Regions from separate parts of the Cohnella sp. GCM10012308 genome, predicted to be linked through region 1. Evidence: riboswitches for the same ligand, from Rfam matches in the RefSeq annotation. Region 1 holds a riboswitch; each other region holds the start of a gene.
The links. A riboswitch is a leader RNA that binds a small molecule or an ion and turns the genes downstream of it on or off. The one in region 1 is predicted to bind cyclic di-AMP.
Positions count from the first base shown of each region.

Region 2: another riboswitch for cyclic di-AMP. It lies ahead of ACFOTD_RS11770 (APC family permease); the one in region 1 lies ahead of ACFOTD_RS15025 (TrkH family potassium uptake protein).
Region 3: another riboswitch for cyclic di-AMP. It lies ahead of ACFOTD_RS24935 (HAD family hydrolase); the one in region 1 lies ahead of ACFOTD_RS15025 (TrkH family potassium uptake protein).

Region 1 is NZ_JBHRYU010000011.1:178,524-185,154, reverse strand. It holds gene ACFOTD_RS15035 (hypothetical protein) at 1-139, shown strand, start outside; gene ACFOTD_RS15030 (hypothetical protein) at 136-1,812, opposite strand; cyclic di-AMP (ydaO/yuaA leader) riboswitch at 2,086-2,233, shown strand; gene ACFOTD_RS15025 (TrkH family potassium uptake protein) at 2,315-3,658, shown strand; gene ACFOTD_RS15020 (TrkH family potassium uptake protein) at 3,695-5,026, shown strand; gene ACFOTD_RS15015 (potassium channel family protein) at 5,045-5,707, shown strand; gene ACFOTD_RS15010 (polysaccharide deacetylase family protein) at 5,788-6,627, shown strand.
Region 2 is NZ_JBHRYU010000008.1:21,347-27,977, reverse strand. It holds gene ACFOTD_RS11775 (galactose-binding domain-containing protein) at 1-1,521, opposite strand, end outside; gene ACFOTD_RS11770 (APC family permease) at 1,942-3,759, opposite strand; cyclic di-AMP (ydaO/yuaA leader) riboswitch at 3,860-4,016, opposite strand; gene ACFOTD_RS11765 (M4 family metallopeptidase) at 4,281-6,631, opposite strand, start outside.
Region 3 is NZ_JBHRYU010000028.1:78,353-84,983, forward strand. It holds gene ACFOTD_RS24930 (mannitol-1-phosphate 5-dehydrogenase) at 1-1,179, opposite strand, end outside; gene ACFOTD_RS24935 (HAD family hydrolase) at 1,336-2,013, opposite strand; cyclic di-AMP (ydaO/yuaA leader) riboswitch at 2,160-2,311, opposite strand; gene ACFOTD_RS24940 (methyl-accepting chemotaxis protein) at 2,504-3,736, shown strand; gene ACFOTD_RS24945 (phosphate ABC transporter substrate-binding protein PstS family protein) at 3,859-4,788, shown strand; gene pstC (phosphate ABC transporter permease subunit PstC) at 4,874-5,806, shown strand; gene pstA (phosphate ABC transporter permease PstA) at 5,803-6,631, shown strand, end outside.

The DNA of each region.
Region 1 (6,631 bases):
CAAAAAATGGGGATTGTTTTTCGCGGCAGCCGCGCCATTATTGCTCGCCGACTTTGTCATGCATATACGGTTGGAGCGGCGTAAGCTCGTCAAGACAAGACCGGCCGTGCATCCCGAGATTACGCCGCAAGTCCTCTAACGCGAGAAGTCCGAGGCCGGACCAGGCCCGCCCCGCCGCCGTTCGTGCAGCCAGGCGATCCCCATCGCGACGGCAGCAGGCAGCAGGACGCTGACGAAGCCTGCGAGATTATCGGATGAGAGCCCGTCGGACAGCATCTGTACGGCCATCAGCGTAGAGTCGAGGACCACGTGGGCGAAAATAACGGTCAGGAGGCCGAATCGCAGCATAAACCAGGCGAAAAGGGCGCCGATAATCATGAGCTCGATAAAGCGGGTCTGCCACGGAAATACGGCATAGCCGACATGGCCGAAAGCCCATACGGCGGTCGCGGGCAGAACGGCGATGGACGTGAGCACTTTGGAGACCGCGGTGCCCGGGCTTGAAGCGTCGTGCGTGCCTGCACGCTTGGATCTGACGAACGCGCCGAGCCATTTGCGCACGAGGCCGATGCCGAAAAAGCGCGTCTGGATCTCCTCCGAGATGCCGGCGCACCAAGCGAGCAAGGGCAGCAGCCAAGGCGCGTACATATTGTAGGCGGATTGGCTCGGATCGGAACCGTAATAGCTGCCGAGCAGCAGGCCAAGCGCCGTCAACACGATCGTTTGCGCCGCAAGCAGGATCACGGCGAGCATATAGCCCTGCTTCATGGCGGTTTTGACCTGGCTGCCGTAGTCCGCGTCCTGCCAGCGCGGCCACAGCGAGCGGCCCATCGAGCGCCACAGGCCGTCGCCGCCGACGGCGGCGAAGTACGTGAGCAGCGCTTGAATGAAAAGAATAACGACGTTCGTGACGAGCAGCGCCGACACGTTGCTCTCCGAAGCGATCGCGTTCATGTCGACGGACGAAGCACGCAATCCGGGGCGCAGATTAAACATGAACCCTGCGTACATGACGAAGAAAGCCGCCGACAGGAACAGCCCGCGTTTGAACGATGTCCATCCCCGGCAGGTCGCGGCATAAATAACGGCAAGCACGAACATGACGATCTGCGGCAGCAGGAAGCCCGTCATCGATAGCTTATCGGCAATCTTGCGCTGCTGCGCAAGCTCGTCCGCGAATGCCTGGGGCAGCGCGTACCGGTAAGTAAGCACCTTGTCTGGCTTTACGAGCAGCTGCACGTGCGCGTCCGACAAGCCGGACTTGCGGCTCTGCAGGATGACCGAGCCGCCTTGCGTCAGGCTGCCGGTAGGCTCCCAGGCCGATGCGTCGTAGTCGGGCTGCGTCTTCAGCCAGGCGATCGCTTCTGCGGTCCGCGCGTCTGCGTCGCTTGCGGCCGCTTTGTCCGCATCGGTCAAGGCATCGCCGACACGCGCCCAGCCGACGACCTCGCCCGATTCCATATGGACGGATACGCGGTCGACGCTGCCGTCGGCCGCATGGATATCGACCGCGTAGACGTCCGTCGGGTAACGCGCATCCCAGTCGCGGTCGTATTCGTCGGTCAGCTTGTGCTTGGTCATATAGGCTGCCATGCGGTCGTCGCCTACATGCGTGATCGTCGCGTCGGACCCTTCGCCAAGATCCATTCCCCAGTGCGCCGAGGCGTAAGCCAGGCCGATCCGCTTTGCCTCGCCGCGGCTGATCGCGGCCGATTCGCCTTTCATAGCCGGCGCGATCGCAGGCAATACTTGCATGAATAGGAAGATAAGAAGGCCGATTCCCGCGGCGACAGCCCATTTGGATGATCTCAAATTATCCACTCCGATTCCGAATTGATCTGAAAAAGCGTATACATCGTCTTTTTATCCGCAATAGCTGGTCCTTCCGCTTATTATCGATAGGAATTGAAGCCAAAACAAGAGAAAGAGTTAGAATCCCCGTAAAAAAGCTGTTACACGGCCTAATAACGTCCGTATATCCTCATACAAGGCGATTTTTCGCATTTCTGCTGTTGTGCGTACCTATCGGACAGACTATAATGCGGTGTAATGTTTTTTATGGAAACCGAACCATCGTGTCTTCATCATACTACCCAGCCGAATTTCCGCAAAGAAAACGGGGGAACCACTTAAGCTTTTCCGGGGTGAATTCCGCGCGCGTCAAGCGCCGGATAGGGCAGCCTGATCTGGCCCGAACCCGTCAGCTAACCTCGTAGGCTGCCAGACAGGATCGCCGTGCGCCAAGGCACTGGAGCTCCAGTGTCTTTTTTTGCGCGCTTTTTCAACCGTTTGCCGACATGAGGTGAATCGTACTTTGCTTAAAAAAATCATCGGCTGGCTATATGCTTCCCCGCCTCGGGTGCTGACGATCGGCTTCGCCGTCATTATCGCGGTCGGCGCGCTGCTGCTCAGGCTCCCGATCTCCACGGTGTCCGGCGAGCCGACGCCTTGGCTAGAAGCTTTTTTCGTCTCCAGCTCCGCGACCTGCGTGACGGGTCTGATGCGGCTCGATACGATCGCCTACTTCTCCGTCTTCGGCCGTTGGGTCATGCTCGTGCTCGTACAGCTCGGCGGCCTCGGCTTCATGACGATGGGGACGCTGTTCGCGTTTTTCGCCGGACGACGCCTCTCGCTCAAGGACCGTCTCGTGCTGCAGGAAGCGATGAACCAGGGCAGTCTCGAAGGCATCGTCCGGCTGGTGAAGCGCGTCCTTATCTATGCGCTTTGCATCGAGGCGGTCGGCGCACTGCTGTTTACCTTCCGGTTCATGCACGAGATGCATTTCCGGCAGGCGCTCTATTACGGCGTATTTCACAGCGTTTCTTTTTTCAATAACGGCGGCTTCGACCTGTTCGGCAACTTCCGCAGCATGGCCGGGTATGTCGGAGATCCTTATATGAACCTGCTCTCGATCGTGCTCGTCGTGCTCGGCGGCGTAGGCTTTGTCGTCCTCTCCGACCTGGTCGAGCTGCCGACGCGCCGCAAGCTGTCCTATCATTCCAAAGTCGTGCTCTGGGTATCGGCGTTCCTCATCGTGCTCGGCACGGTCACGATCCTGATCTTCGAGTATACGAACGAGCTCACGTTCGGGCCTTTATCCTTCGGAGACAAGCTGCTCGCGGCCGCGCTGCAGTCCGTATCCACCCGTTCCGCCGGCGTCAGTACCGTCGACATCGGCTCCCTGCGGGACGCGACGCAGTTTGCGATGGTGCTGCTCATGTTCGTCGGCGCCTCGCCCGGCTCCACCGGCGGCGGCATCAAGACGACGGCGTTCGCGGTGCTCGCGGCCGCCGTCTGGGCGATGCTTCGCGGCCGTACCGACGTCGTGCTGCTCGGACTGCGCATCGAGCGGGCCAAGGTCAACCGCGCCATCACGGTCACGATGCTGTCGCTGGCCATCGTCATCACGTCCGTCATGATCCTCTCGATTACCGAGAAGCAGGCGTTCCTGCTCATTCTTTTCGAGGTCATGTCCGCCTATGCGACGGTCGGATTGTCCGCCGGGATCACCGGGGACTTGACTGCCTTCGGCCAGATACTCATTATCGTCCTCATGTTCATCGGGCGTCTCGGTCCGCTGACGATGACGTACGCGCTGGGCACCAAGTCCGGACGCACGCTGTACCGCGAGGCAGAGGGCCGCATCATTATCGGGTAAAACCATGGTAAGGAGGGGAGACGCTTGCACAAAAAAATGTACGCTTGGCTGGTCGCCTCTCCTCCGCGGACGCTGGCGCTCGGCTTTGCCTTCATCATCGGCCTGGGCTCCTTCCTGCTGCAGCTGCCCGCCGCTTCGAGCGTCGGCGCGCAGACACGCTATATAGACGCGCTATTCACGGCGACTTCCGCGACCTGCGTCACCGGCCTGGTCGTCGTCGACACCCACGACCACTACTCGATGTTCGGTCAGATCGTCATCCTGGCCATGATCCAGATCGGCGGTCTCGGCTTCATGTCCATGGCGACGTTGTTCGCGATTTTCCTGAAGCGGCGCATCTCGCTCAAGGAACGGCTGATTCTCCAGGAAGCGCTCAATCAAAGCAGCATCGAGGGCATCGTACGGCTCGTCCGCCGCGTCGTGCTGTACGCGCTGTCGATCGAAGCCGTGGGCGCCCTGCTGTTCATGGCCTGCTTTCTTAGAGATATGAGTCCGGGGAAGGCGTTATACTACGGGATCTTCCACGCGGTATCCTTTTTCAACAATGCGGGGTTCGACCTGATGGGTGGCTTCCGCAGCCTCACTGTTTATGCGGGCGATCCCTGGGTCAACCTGATCGCGATGGCGCTGATCGTGACGGGGGGGCTCGGCTTCGTGGTGCTCTCGGACTTGACGGACCTCCGGGGCGGTCGCAGGCTGTCCCTGCATTCCAAGGTGGTCCTGAGCATGTCGGGATCGCTGATTCTGTTCGGAGCGATCGTCATATTCGCTTTCGAATACTCGAATCCCGGCACGATGGGACCGTTAAAAACGGGTACTAAAATTTTATCTGCGTTTACGCAGTCGGTCAGTCCCCGTACCGCCGGGATCAATACGCTCAATTTGACTGATTTGCGGCAGGCGACGCAATTTTTCATCATTATCCTGATGTTCATCGGCGCGTCTCCGGGCTCGACGGGCGGCGGCATCAAGACGACGACGTTCGCGGCGCTTCTTGGCGCGGTATGGGCCATTATACGCGGGCGGGAGGACGTCGTCATGTTCCGGTACAGGCTTGCGCAGGAACGCGTCTACAAGGCGTTGACGCTGACCTTGCTCGCGCTGGCGCTGGTGCTGGGCGCGACGATGATCCTGTCGACGACGGAGGACCATCATTTTCTCATGATCCTGTTCGAGGTCGTGTCCGCCTTCGGGACGGTCGGGCTGACGATGGGACTCACGACGGATTTGAGCTTGTTCGGCAAGATCGTCATCATGCTGATGATGTTCGCGGGGAGGCTCGGGCCGCTCACGATCGGCTACGCGCTCGTGCCGAAGCGGGATAAGGTGCTTTACAGGGAAGCGGAAGGCAAGATCATCATCGGATAACGAAAGAGACGTGCCACCATGAAAATGAACCAATTCGTAATCATCGGCCTCGGACGGTTCGGGGCAAGCATCGGCAAGGAACTGATCGAGCTGGGGTACGAGGTGCTCGGCGTCGACCGGGACGAGGAAAAGGTGCAGGAGATGAGCGGTATCCTGACGCATGCGGTCATCGCGGACGCGACGGACGAGGACACGCTGCGTTCGATCGGGGCCCGCAACTTCGACTGCGGCGTCGTCGCGATCGGGGACGACGTGCAGGCGAGCATTCTGGCGGCCATCCTGCTCAAGGAATTGGGCGTCAAGAAGGTTGTCGCCAAGGCGGTGTCCGAGCTGCACGGGCGCGTACTCGAGCGGATGGACGTAGACCGCATCATCTATCCGGAGCGGGACATGGGCATCCGCGTCGCGCATCAGCTCGTGTCGCCCAACCTGCTCGATTACATCGAGCTGTCGGACAAATATACGATCGCGGAGCTGGGCGTGCCGGCCTGCCTCGCAGGCAAATCGATCGAGGAGACCAATCCCCGCGGCCGTTACGGCTGCAGCATCGTCGCGCTCAACAAGCCGAAGGGGATGATCGTAGCGCCGACGGCTACCGATACGCTGGCCGAAGGCGACGTCATGGTCGTAATCGGCACGAACGAGCAGATCGAGGCGTTTCAGGACGCGATCGGCCAATAAAGGCGGGAAAGGTATGATATGGGCTTCATTCGCTCACGCTAACGGCAGTGCCGCCTATGCGACGGGAGTGGATGGAGATCATGCTGCATCGAGAAAAATGGAGTCGGTGGCTGGCCGCTCTGACGGTCGGCCTGATGCTTGCGGGCACGGCGCTTGTGCCGGCCGAAGCGAATGGCGCCGGCAATGCGGGACAGGCGCCCGCCGTGGCCGCTTTCGCGTCCAAGGGGCGCAAGCCGGCGTCTGCGCCCGTGAGCTGGTCTGACCTGCAGCGCCGGTACAGGGGCGTATTCGTGCTGCGCGCCTCTTCTTCGGGCGGGCGGCGCGTAGCGCTCACCTTCGACGACGTGCCGGACCCGCGGTATACGCCGCTCGTGCTGAACGTGCTGAAGCGCAAGCGGGTCCGCGCCACTTTTTTTGTCGTGGGGAGCCGGGCGGCCAAGCACCCCGGACTGCTGAGAAGAATCGTGAACGAAGGCCATGCGGTAGGCAATCATACCTACTCGCATCCGGAGCTTCCCAAGCTTAGCCTTGGGCAGGTCAAGCGGGAGATCGAGCGGACGGGAACGACGATCCGGACGACCGTCGGATTCGAGCCGACGATGATCCGGCCGCCATACGGCGACATCCGGCCCGCCCAGCTGGAGTGGGCCAAGTCCCGGGGGTACACGGTGATCAATTGGGACGTCGACTCCCAGGATTGGCGCCAGATTCCCGCCGGCGTCGTGCTGCGCAACGCGATCAAGGGGCTGCACTCGGGGTCGATCGTGCTCATGCATGCGGGCGGCGGAACCGGACAGAACTTGTTCGGCACGGTGAACGCCCTGCCGAAGCTCATCGACCAGCTTCGCGCCAAAGGCTACGAGCTGGTCACCGTGCCGGAGCTGCTGCACATCCCGGAGCGCAGACCGAAGCGGGCTTGAAGGC
Region 2 (6,631 bases), on a different contig from region 1:
CGGCGCAGGTACGCCGATGACCTGGAACTCGGCCACCTGTCCGCCCGTCGCGCCCGTGTTGGCCGTGAACTTTAGCTGCACGTCGCTGGCGGTAGCGCTCACGGGGATCGTCACCGTGTTGCCGGTTGCCGGGTTAAACGTATACTGCGCGGACGAAACCAGGTTGTTGAATGCCGTCGCATTCTGATCGCGACCCAGCACCTGAATCGTCTGCGTACGCGTCGCCCAGGCGCTGTCCGGACTCAGCTTCAGCACGATCTGGGAGATGCTGGCGTTGGCGCCGAGCGAGACGGTCAGCGTGGCGGGATAGCTGTTCGCATTGCTTTCCCAGTAGGTCGCCGTGCTGCCGTCGTTGGCATTGGTTGCTGCGTAAGTCCAGTTGACCGAGGAGGCGGCGATCGTCTTGCCCTGCGCCAGGTTGGCGCCGGTCGGCGGAGGCGTAGCGGTCGGCGTGGCCGTTGGCGTTGCGGTTGGCGTGGCCGTTGGCGTCGCTGTAGGCGTTGCCGTTGGCGTTGCTGTAGGCGTTGCCGTTGGCGTCGCCGTCGGGGTTGCGGTCGGCGTTGCGGTGGGCGTCGGCGTCGCGGACACCGCCGTCAGCGAGATCTGGTCCAGGTTGACGTTGGCGGAATCGGTCGCATCGTACTTATAGGCGATCGTGTTGCTGCCCGCGTTTAACGCAAACGTCTCGGATTGCGATCCCCACGTGTCCCAGTTGGCAAGATTGGCGAGCGTCGTCTGTTTGATCTTGGCGCCGTTTACGTAGACGCTCAGCGTTCTGGCCGCGCCGTTCGCGTTGCCGTACTTGAGCGCGACCGCGTAGTTGCCGGCGGCTGCGGCATTGACGGTGAACTGCGTCTGTGCGCCCTGCGTCCAATAGCCGTCCACGAATCCCGTCCCCGTATAGCCGGGGTGGTCCGTGTTCACTTTGGCTCCGCCGGACAGCGCGGCCGCTTCGGCTTCATACACATTGTTGGCTGGCGGCGCGACGGTTCCGTACACCTCGAACTCGGATAACTGACCGGCCGGCCAGGCGCTGTTGGCCGTGAGGTTGACCTTGACGTAGCGCGCGCTGGCGGCGGTGAAGCTGATCGTCACCGCATTGCCGGTGGCCGGGTTAAACGAATACGAAGCGGACGACGCGAGCGTGCTGTACGTGGAGTCGTTCAGACTGCCCTGCACGGACAAAGTTTGCGAGCGCGTTCCCCATCCGGACGGCAGCTTCAGCACGACCTGATTAACCGAGGAGGCTGCTCCCAGGTCAACCCGGATCCATTGCGGAAACGCATTGTTCGCGCTCTCCCAGTAGGTGCCGGCGTTGCCGTCCACGGCATTGCCCGCTTGGTACACATCCGCGTATGAGCTCGCGGTCACAGGTTTGTTCGCCGCCAGATTCGGGCCGTCCGCATAGGCCTTGGACGCCTGAAGCCCGGCCAGGTTGGCGAGCAGTCCGGCCATCAGCGCGAGAGCCAGCAAAGAAGCCGTCCACGGCTTCCGTTTCCCCGTATGCAGTTGCATAAACATCATCTGCCTCCTTTTAAATGGATAACTCGAATTTTCGGTCCCTTCCGACTTGAGCGGCTGATCAGCGGCGCCCGACAAAAGCTCACCGTGCTGCGAACCTCCTCCTCCCGAATATGGATGATGCTTCCTTTAAATTATAAGCGCTTACACACAAGTCCGACGATGTACATTCCTATGGGATATGTGTGCGGAACTACGATTCATGGGCGCGGAGGGTCGGAGAAACGCATGCCGGCGTTGGGCGAGGCGACGAGACTTGTGCGTTAACGATGCGGCACATTCTTATTAGCCGAAAACCGGCTTGCACTTACGGAATAACGATGCGGCACATCGTTATCTTGCTGGATTTGTCATGGCCGGGAACGCAAAAAGCCTCGCCCGCAAAACTGCGGACGAGACGGATCGATTGCCCGAAGAACGTTATCGACGCAAATGGTAAGGCACGGTCGCGATGATGACGTCCTTCTGATTGTAAAGGTAAGCGCGAAGCAGCAGACTCGACTGATTGTGCAAAATGTGCTGCCACCAGTGCTTGGCGATGAACTGCGGGATGAGGACGGTGATATGATCGGTCTCGGCGGTTTTCCACTCGATCGTATCGATGAACTTCATGATCGGGCGAATAATGCTGCGATAGCTTGATCTAAGCGTGATAAGCCGGACGCCGGGATCCCAGTCGGCCCATCTTTTTTCCATGCGCTCGATCTCCTCGTCGTCGAAGCCGACATAGACGGCGACTACGTTGTCGGTCAGCGACTTGGCGTAACTGAGCGAATTCATGACGACGCGGGTGACCCCCGCGACAGGTACGACGATCGTGCTGCCCTTGATGCACGGCTTCTCCTTGGCCGGGTCGATGCGCAGCTCGTCGGCGGTATTCCGGTAGTGGCGCGCGATGGCGAAGAACGTCCACATGACGACCGGCAGGAACACGAACACCATCCACACATGCGTGAACTTGGTGAAAATGAAGATGAGCGTAATGCTCAGCGTCGTCAGCATGCCGATCGTATTGACGATCAGACGCGTCACCCAGCCTTGCGGGCGGAGCCGGATCCAGCGCACCATCATGCCGAGCTGCGACAGCGTGAACGGGATGAAGACGCCGACCGCGTACAGCGGGATCAGGTTCTCGGTGTTGCCGTGGAAAATAATGACCAGCAGCGCAGAGAAGACGCCGAGAAAAATGATGCCGTTGGAGTAACCGAGCCGATCGCCGCGAACCATGAAGGCGTGCGGCATGTATTTGTCCTTGGCCAGCATGAACGCCAGCAGCGGGAACGCGGAATACGCCGTATTCGCAGCCAGCACGAGAATCAGCGCGGTTAGCGCCTGGATCACGTAGTAGACCGTGCCCCGCCCGAAGGTCGATTCGGCGATTTGCGAGACGACCGTCTGCTTCTCGTCCGGCGCCACGCCGTACCAATAAGCGAGCAGGCTGATGCCGATAAACATCGCGCCCAGAATCGTGCCCATCATGATCAGCGTGGCGGCGGCGTTGCGCTCGGCCGGCTTTTTGAAGTTGGGAATGGCGTTGGACACCGCTTCGACGCCCGTGAGCGCGGAGCAGCCCGAGCTGAATGCCTTGAGGAGCAGGAAGAGGCTGACGTTAGACACGGCGGCGCCGAACTCCGGCACGTGAGCGGGCGCGCCTCCCGTTGCGTACTTGACGATGCCGACAGCGATGAGCACGAAGATCGCTACGACGAATAAGTAGATCGGCGTCGCGAGCACGGAGGCGGACTCGGTCAAGCCGCGGAGGTTCATGACGGTCAGAATGAGGATGATGACGAGCGCGATCAGGACGCGGTGTTCGTGCAGCGAAGGAAAAGCCGACGTGATCGCGTCCGTCCCGGCGGACGAGCTGACCGCGACGGTCAATATATAGTCGACCAGCAGCGAGCCGCCGGCCAGAAGTCCCGTCGAGACGCCGAGATTGTCCTTGGCCACGATGTAGGCGCCGCCGCCGGCCGGATAGGCATAGATGGTCTGGCGATAAGACAGGATGAGAATAAATAAAAGGCCGAGCACCGCCAGCGAGATCGGCACCGAATACCAGACGGCCGCGAAGCCTGCCGCCATGAGGACGATCAGAATCTGCTCCGTGCCGTACGCCACGGAAGACAGCGCATCGGACGACAAGACGGCTAGCGCCTTGAATTTGCCAAGCTTGGCGCCCTCGATCTCCGCGCTTTTCATCGGCCGGCCGATCAGAAGCCGTTTAACTTTGCTGACCATGGGGTTATCTCCTTTGTTGTGCCGGCACCGCTGACGGGCATCAAAAAAAAGCCGCAGGAAAGGATCTCCCGCAGCTTATTCTTAAGCGAATAGCGGCGCAGGCTCCTCTTCCGGACGCTTGCGAGGTTAGCTGTCGGATTCGGACTCGGCAAGCAGCCCTACGCCTGGCATAGCCAAGCGATTCACCCCTGGACGCATGTGCGGCGCCCGGTTGGTTCCCCCGTTCCCGCATCTGCGGGATTCAGCGATTAGGATGTTGAATCACGAAATGAATCATACGTTACGTTCCATCTCCATGTAAACTGCCGCCGAAGGGGATGAAACAGCACGGCGGGCGGTTAGCATGCTAAGAGAACGGTTACATTCATGCGGCTCTTGCATTATCGCGGCCGCGCACATTCGCGCGCGATTTATTGAGGTTTCTGCCGTCTCCGGATGCCCGAGCATTTTAAAAGCGAATCAAAAAAATAACCCCGCCTCCCGTTAAAAGCGAGGACGAGGCTTATTTCTATGCATCCATTTTAAATGAGCTGCAGCTTCTCCAGCATGCGCATGAGCGATACGGTGGCTTCGGCCCTGGTGACCGGCGCGGCAGGCGCGAATGAGCCGTCCGCCCTGCTCAGCATGATGCCGGCAGCGAGCAGTGCCTGCGCGTCGGCGGCGGCCCAGGCAGGAATCTTCGCCGCATCGACAGAAGCGCCGGAGCCTGCCTGCCCCGCCATTTTCGGCAATCCGCCCGCATAAGCGATCGCTCTGCCCAGCATGACCGCCATCTCCTGGCGTTTGATGACGCCGCCCGGACCGAAGCTCCCGTTGCCGTAGCCCGAGATCAGCCCTGCGCTCACTGCCGTCGTCACCGGCGCGCCGTACCAGGCGCCGGCCTTGACATCGGCGAACGAGGACGCTGCGGGCAGCGTCTGCAGACCGAGCGCTCTCGCGAGCAGGGCGGCGAACTCGGCTCTCGTCACCGTCCGGTCCGGCTGGAACTGTCCCGATCCGGCGCCGAGCACGAGCTTCCTGGACGCCATTTTCTCGATCGCGGCACGATCCGGGTGGGCCGCGATGTCCGCGAACGACTTGGCTGCCTGCGCCAGCACGTACATGCTGTTGTGCGGTGTCCGGATCGCTGCAGTCAACCGGCCCTCGGAAACGGTGATCGCCGCAGGGACGAATACGAGTTGACCGGTTACGGTGTCCAAGGTCAGCGCAGTTACTTCCCCTGCCGTCTTGGGAGCTTCGATGCTTACCCGTTTGGTGACATAAATGCCGTTAAAGTTTTTCAGCTCTTTTTTCTTTTCGCCGGAAGCCAGCTCGATCGTGAAGTCGAGGAAGCCGGACAAGGCTGCATAGCCGTCCGTTCGCAGCAGTTGCTGCGACTTCGCCTGCTCCGATTGCGCTGACTTGACGACGCCGAACTCGAGCTGCAGGTCGTCGGGGACTGACGCCGTCCCCCACGCTTGCGCCAGGAGCGAGCCGCCAAGCAGCTTGACGGGAATCTCGTACGAGACTTTGTCAGTCTGTACGACGAGCGTCAAGCCCGAGGATTGGACCGACGCGGCCGCGAGCGCCGCGGACGGCAGCCGCACCTTGACGCCGTCTCCGCCTGCGCCGACAGCCAGGACGAGCTTGAGCGCCGTGCCGGCAGATGCCGACTGCTCGCCCGCCAGCTTGAGCGCTTGCTTCAGCTTGTCGGCGTCGGGCTCGACGATGGAGATCGAGCGTCCGTCGGCGCCGGCTTCCTGCGACGACTTCAGGTCGGTGCCGGAGAGCTTGATCGTTCCGTCTTGAACATTCGTCTCATCGTCGGCATCTTCGGCAGGCGCGCCTCCACCGGATGCGCCGGTACTTGGAGTGCCTGTTCCTGGTGTGCCGGTGCCTGGTGTGCCGGTGCCTGGCGAACCCGTACCCGGGTTGCCGGTGCCTGGGTTGCCTGTGTTCGTATCCACGACGATCGGGCAAACATTCAGCGGCGAGGAGACCGAAACGATCGGACTGAAGCCGACGCCTTCGTAGTCACCGTACGTCGTAATCGTTGTCGCGCCGGCGCTTGTCGCGACCAGCGTGAACACGCCTTCCTTCGCGCTCTGGGCCAGCGCCAGCGTCCCGGCTGCCAATCCAGAAAACATGCCGGAAGAAGGGGAAGAACCGTTAGGGCCTAACTTGTATGACGCGCTGCCAATCGTGTTGCCGGACCGCACGGTCATCGATTGCCGTTGATCTTTTTCATCGAACGGGCCGAACAGAATATCGTCTACGCCGTCGCCGAGCTCTCCGCCCGATTGCAGCCTGTCTCCTGCGCTGCCCGACTTGTAATAGAGTCCCGAACCGGAAAACACATACGTCTCGTCCGGAGATACCCAGAGCCGATCAGGCGATCCTTCATGTACGTATGGCCAATGAAAATCCGGAACGGCCGTTTCGTCGTCCGTTTCCAGCAAACGCGAAGCAATCGTCGAATAGGCGCGGAGCTTTGTACCGTCTACGATCGTATAGAGCCGCTGCCGCCCCGGCGATAGCGCAAGGCCCTGCGCGCTCGTCATATCGGCACGGGCGCGGATCGTTCCGGCTTGATCGTACGCAGTCAGATGCTGACCTCCGGCCGCGCGGCCGAGCACGTAGATCTCGCCCGCCGTCGCCACGGCCAGATCGTACGGCTCGTCCGCCGTATCGAACGCAGCTATCTGCGATAGATTGTTCGCATCCAGCACGACGATCCGGCCCGTTCCGTCTCCTTTCATCAGCGCTGCGTACACATAGTCCGCTGTCGCGTACAGACGCACCGGCGCTGCGGACAGATCTGCCGTCTCCATTCGCCCGGCGGCCGGATCAAAGGAAACGATGCTTCGATTGTTCGCGCCGCTCGGGATCAGAT
Region 3 (6,631 bases), on a different contig from region 1:
GGCGCTACTTGCGTCACTTGCGCTATTTAAGCGACTTGCGCTTTGCGTGCGCAGCTCGCCTACGGCGGCGATAAGCTCGGCATGAAGCGCGTGCCGGGCCGGAATGCCCATGTGCTGCGCGATAAATGCGGACAATCCGTTCTCACGCAGCGCGTCCTGCAGCTGAACGGACTCCGGATCGCCGGCGTACCGGTACAAAATCCCAGCAGCCGCGGCGGCTGTCAAATGCGGCACGGCCAGTCCGAGCTCATGCGCCTCCAGCAGCGGACGAACGATTCGCTCGCCGCGCGACAGCTTGCGCAGCGGCGAACGCGCTACCCGCGTGACGTCGTCTACAATCGCGGGATTGGCGAAGCGCTCCAGCGTTTTGTCGATATAAAGGCGATGCTCGTCGCGGTCCAGACCGTATTTACGGACGAGCAGTTCCCCGGTCTCCTCCAGCGTCTGCCGGACCAGGAGACGCAGCGGCGCGCTCCTCAGCACCTCTTGGAGCGTACGGCAACCTGACCGATGCCCCAGATAAGCGGCCACACAATGCCCCGTGTTGACGGTATACAGCTTGCGCGCCATATAAGGTTCGAGCTTGTCGGCAAAAATGGCGCCGCGGATGCGGCGAAAGTCAGGCCGCAGCGGATGGCGGTCGATGATCCATTCGTAAAAGGGCTCGACCTTGATTGCGAGCGGATCGTCGCTCGGCTGCGCGGGAACGATGCGGTCGATCATGGAATCGGGGAAGATAACGCTGCGGTCTGCGCGGGCGCGGCCTTCCGCGGACAATTTTTCGTAAATGTGCTTTTTAAGCTGCGTACTTCCTCTGACCGCATTTTCGCATGCGATAATATACAGCGGATGGCTGTGCGTCGCCAATCTTAGCTCCAAGCCTGCGGCGATCGTCGCGGCGATCGCCGGCAGCGAAGCGGCGCCTACGGCGGTGGTTAAAATATCCGCGTTGAGAATACGGCGCTTGACTTCCTCGCCATTCTTGATGTGAACGGCGGTAACGTTGCGAACCACTTCGGTCTGTTCGGATTCGTCCGCATAAGTCACTGTATATTGCTGTTGCTGCTTCAGGCGGGCAATCTGCGTCTCGTTGCGGGCGACGAAGCACACCTCGTAGCCCGACTTTGACAGCTGCATGCCGATGAATCCCCGGCCGATGTTGCCGGCACCGAAGTGCACGGCCAACGGCTTTTGATTGCGCGGACGCGGATAGGCTCTTGCGGATGTCCTTTCAGTATGCCTTGCAGCGACAATTTCATAGCGAACACTCAAATGACCTCTCCCCTTTATCATTTTTTGAATTAAATAGTAAGAATATTGCGAAAATATAAGGGGTCAGCCGGCAACCGCCTCGTTGACGATTCGATGAAAATCCAGCTCCAACAGCGATTCGACCCGGCGCAGGCAGCCGCCGAATTCAAGACGCTCGGTCAACGGATTAGGCGTTACGATGCAGCGAATGCCCGCGGCTTCGGCGGCTTTGGCGCCGTTAGGCGAGTCTTCGATCGCGATCGCCTCGAGGGCGGACACGCCGAGCGCACGCAGAGCTTGCGAATAAAGCTCGGGGCTCGGCTTCACTTCGCTGACGTCGTCGGCCGTGCGGATGCAATCGAAGTAGTCGTAGATGCCCAGCTTCTTGAGATGGGTCTCGACCCATTCCCTGCGAGAGCTCGAGGCAAGACCGATCTTGAGTCCGGCCGCCTTCGCGCTATTGAGGAAATGAAGAACGCCGGGTCGCATTTCTTCGCGTTCCATCAGCTTGCCGTGCAGCTCGTGCACCGACTCGCGGAATAAATCCGGGTCGATCGGCAGCTTGAGATCGGTGATCAGATATTCATAGGGGTTAAACTTGTGAAGGCTCGTGCCGATGCAGCCGGCGTACATGTCCAGGGACAAGTCCACCTCGTACTCCCGGTATGCGGACTTAAAAGCTTCGTACCATGCAGTCTCGGTGTCGAGGATCGTACCGTCAAAATCGAAAATAACAGCCTTTGTTCGCGATGCGATAGTCATAGGTTTTCAAATCCCTCCATGAAGTTATTCTGCTCTTCCGAACAACGGCGAGAGGGGGGACGCCGGCGATGGGCCGCTGGCAGAAAATAAAAAGACCCTTCAAACCTGAAGGGCCGCGGATTCTAAATGAAATTTAGAAAATCTAATGGACCCATCTTCAAACGCTGACGAGGTTAGCTGACGGACTCGGGTAAGATGGTACCCTACTGACCGGATCTCCTGCGATCCTGTCTCGATTCGCCCCAAAACGTGGTTCCCCCGCTCTCCGGCCGTGCCGGAAACTAAGCTTACATCCATGTTAAAGGTCCATCCAAAGGCTGTCAAGTTTGGTTAATCGATGTATGCGGTATCATTCAAAATGAATTCGCTGTCATCACGAAGTTCATTAAAAAAGGGATAATTTACATTTCTCCATTGTTCTTCTAACGCCGTGTTGACAAGCCGCTGATAAACTGAGCGGGTCAAGATCAGCGGATAAGGGGCTGGGAGCATGAGTTTGCTTCTATTAGAAAAGACGAAATCCCGGGCTGCCGAAGAGGCGCCCCGCTTAAAAACGGAAGAACGAAGCACGCAGCTTTCCGAAATCGTGCCGGTTCAAAAAGTCGAGCCGGTCGAATTCGCCAAGCATTACCCGTCCGTCGTGCTTGCGGAGTGGATTCGTTCCTGCCCGCAGGTGTCGCCGGAGCAGACTTGCGGCGAGATGGCCGAGCTATTCCGCAGGCGCCATGAGCTCGAGTGCGTCGCTGTCGTGAAGACGACGGGCGAACCGGCAGGCATCGTCATGCGTCATCGCTTCTTTAAATTGATCGGCTCGCTGTACGGCATGCCGCTGTTCGCGGACAAGCCCGTAACCAAGCTGATGGATAGCAAGGCGATGATCGCCGAGACCGACCTGTCGCCGCAGGAGCTGATCGACCGCGCCATGTCGCGGGACGAGGAGCGGATTTACGATGCGGTGATGATGACGAGCGGAGGTGCCTTTACAGGCGTCCTAACGGTAAGCGACATGCTGCAGCTCTCGAGGCTGCTGCGGCGCGAGCTTGCCGGACGCCAGATGTCGACCGTACGCGGAGCCGAACGGATGCTGCGCGACATTCGGGGATCGGTCGACCGTCTTGCCGGCGAAGCGTCGGTATCCCGCACCGGCAGCTTAGAGATTGCGGAGCTGGCCGAGCACGGACAGCAGGATTTGACTCAGATGCTGGGACTGTTCCGCCTGTGGACGGAGACGGCGGACCGCCAGGCCAGCTCGGTGGACGAGCTGCTCGCCAGAGTATCGGACACCGTCGGCATCGCCAAAATCATCGCGCAGCTGGCGGATCAGTGCAACCTGCTCGCGATCAACGCGCAGATCGAAGCGGCCAGGGCAGGCTCGCACGGTCTCGGATTTTCCGTCGTCGCGCAGGAAGTACGCCAGCTCGCCGACCAGACCAAGTCCCAGGCCAGCCAGATCCACGAGCAACTGAGCGGGATGGCGGCTTCCGCCGCCGCCGCCGCCGCGCATGTACGCGAAGGCAAGGAAGGAGCCGATCGCGGAATGCTGCAAGTTCACAAAACGGAGGACACGTTTAACCGGCTGTGGACGCGCAGCTCCGAAAACGCAAAAGGCACGGAGCATCTCGCGGCCGCATCGCGCGAAGCGTCGGTCATGTCGGAGCAGATTGCTGCGCAAGTCGCCAAGCTCGCAGCGCAGATGAACGAATCTCCGGAAGAAAAATATTAACGTTCGACATTTTTTACATTGCGTTAACAATACCCGAATACAACATTGACGATTGGTCGCTAGAATCAGAGATGTGCTTGAGAGCAAACAATATAAACACAATTTGAAAGGGGCTCTATCTCTTGAAAAAATCTCTGCTCGTACTGACGACGCTCGCGCTTGGCATCTCGCTCGCTGCCTGCGGCAAAAACGACAATTCCAATAACGCAAGCAACAACGGCGCATCCTCCAGCGCGCCTGCCAGCGCAGCCATCAGCGGCGCGTTCAGCGCAGCGGGCTCGACCGCGCTTCAGCCGCTTGTCGATCAAGCTTCTAAGAAGTTCATGGACCTGAACAAGGACGTCACGATCACCGTCAACGGAGGCGGCAGCGGCGCCGGCCTGTCCCAAGTATCCGAAGGAACCGTACAAATCGGCAACTCGGACGTATTCGCAGAAGAGAAGCTGAAGGACGCCGACGCGGACAAGGCTAAGGAACTCGTCGATCACCAAGTCGCAGTCGTATCGATCGCAGCCGTCGCCAACAAAGATGTCGGCGTGGACAACCTGACGAAGGCGCAACTGGTTGACATCTTCACCAACAAAGTAACGAACTGGAAGGACGTTGGCGGCAAGGATGAAAAGATCGTCCTCGTCAACCGCCCTGCAAGCTCCGGTACCCGCGCAACTTTCGAAAACTTCGCGCTCGGCGCGAAATCGGAAGACCTGCCTGATTCGATCACGGAAGACGCGTCCGGCACGGTTCGCAAGCTGATCTCCGAAACGCCTGGCGCAATCGGCTATCTGGCACTTTCCTACCTCGACGACACGATTCAAGCGCTGAAGTATGAAGGCGTAGAGCCGACGGCCGAAAACGTAGCGTCCGGCACTTATCCGGTTTGGGCTTACGAACACATGTACACGAAGGGCGAGCCAGACGGCGCACTGAAGGCGTTCCTCGATTACATGCTGAGCGACGATATCCAAGGCACCGACGTTAAGGATCTGGGCTACATCCCGGTTAGCGACATGAAGGTTACGCGCGACGTGCAAGGCAACGTAACCAACAAGTAATTTAATAACTTACAAGAATAGCCGGCAGAGGCGGACCTGAAAACGGGCGCCTCTCTTGCCACGTTAAGGAGAGGCTCGCATGAACATGACCCAAACCCGCCAAGCGGCGGATGCCATCGCGAAGGACGGACGCGGCAAATTCCCGAAGCACAAGCTCGAGGAACTCCGCGGCAGAGGTTACGTAATGTTTTGCGTGCTGATGCTGATCGTAATCATTTTTTCGATCGTCTACTTCATCGCTTCGAGAGGTTTGACGCCGTTCGCGAGCCAGGGCGTAAGCGTCGGCGAGATGCTCGGCGGCCTCAAATGGTCGCCGGAAGCGGACACGCCGCGCTTCGGCGCGCTGCCGTTTCTGTTCGGCTCATTCGCAACTTCGCTGCTGGCCGCCGTTATTGCCGCTCCGCTCGGCATATGCGCCGCGATCTTTATGACCGAAATGATGCCCAAAGTCGGCAAAAATATTTTGCAGCCTGCGATTGAACTGCTCGCCGGCGTTCCCTCCGTCGTTTACGGCTTCGTCGGCCTGAGCGTTATCGTACCGTTCCTTCGCGATATTTTCCCCGGTCAGGGCGTCGGTATTCTGGCAGGCGCAATCGTGCTGTCCGTCATGATCCTGCCGACGATCACGACCGTCGCGACGGACGCGCTGCGCAGCTTGCCCGCCGGACTTAAGGAAGGCTCCTATGCGCTCGGCGCCACCCGCTGGCAGACGATCTCGCGGCTTGTCATTCCGACGACGCTGCCGTCGCTCCTGACCGGCGTCGTACTGGGCATCGCACGCGCATTCGGCGAAGCGCTGGCCGTGCAGATGGTTATCGGCAACGCGCCGCATATCCCGCACTCGCTGACGCAATCCGCCGCGACGCTGACCAGTATCATCACGCTGTCGATGGGCAACACGACGAGCGGCTCGCTGCACAACAACGCACTGTGGAGTCTCGCGCTCATTTTGCTAATTATGACATTCTTATTCGTATTCGTGGTACGACTGCTGGAGAGGAGAGTGAAGCACGCATGAAGGCCAAGTCCGTAGACCGCATCATGACCGGCGTCATCGTCGGCATCGGCTTTTTGATCATCGCGCTGCTCGCCGCGCTGCTGGGCTATCTCCTCATCCGCGGCGTCGGCCATATCAGCTGGCACTTCCTCACGTCGGCGCCCGAGTCGATCCGCGCAGGCGGCGGTATCGGTCCGCAGCTGTTCAACTCGCTGTTCCTGCTCGTGCTGACGATGATCATCACGGTTCCGCTCGGCCTCGGAGCCGGCATCTATATGAGCGAATACGCCAAGCAAAACCGGCTGACCGCGTTCATCCGCCTGATCGTCGAGGTGCTGTCTTCCTTCCCGTCGATCGTCGTCGGTTTGTTCGGCCTCCTGGTTATCGTCAACCGCTTCGGCCTTGGGCTGTCGCTCATGTCCGGCGCGCTCGCGCTGACGGTGTTCAACCTGCCGCTCATGGTACGGATCACGGAGCAGGCGCTTCGAGCCGTGCCGCGCGAGCAAAAAGAAGCCGGGCTTGCGCTTGGATTGTCCCGCTGGCGCACGATCACGACGGTCATGCTGCCGATCTCGCTGCCCGCCATCGTTACGGGCACGATTCTCGCCGCAGGCCGCGTATTCGGCGAAGCAGCCGCGCTGCTGTTCACGGCCGGCATGAGCTCGCCGCGCCTCGACTTCACGGACTGGAATCCGCTGCACCACACGTCGCCGCTCAATCCGTTCCGACCGGCAGAGACGCTGGCCGTGCACATCTGGAAGGTCAACAGCGAAGGCCTCGCGCCGGACGCCGCGCAGATCGCCGCAGGCGCATCGGCCGTGCTCGTTATCACCGTGCTGCTCTTCA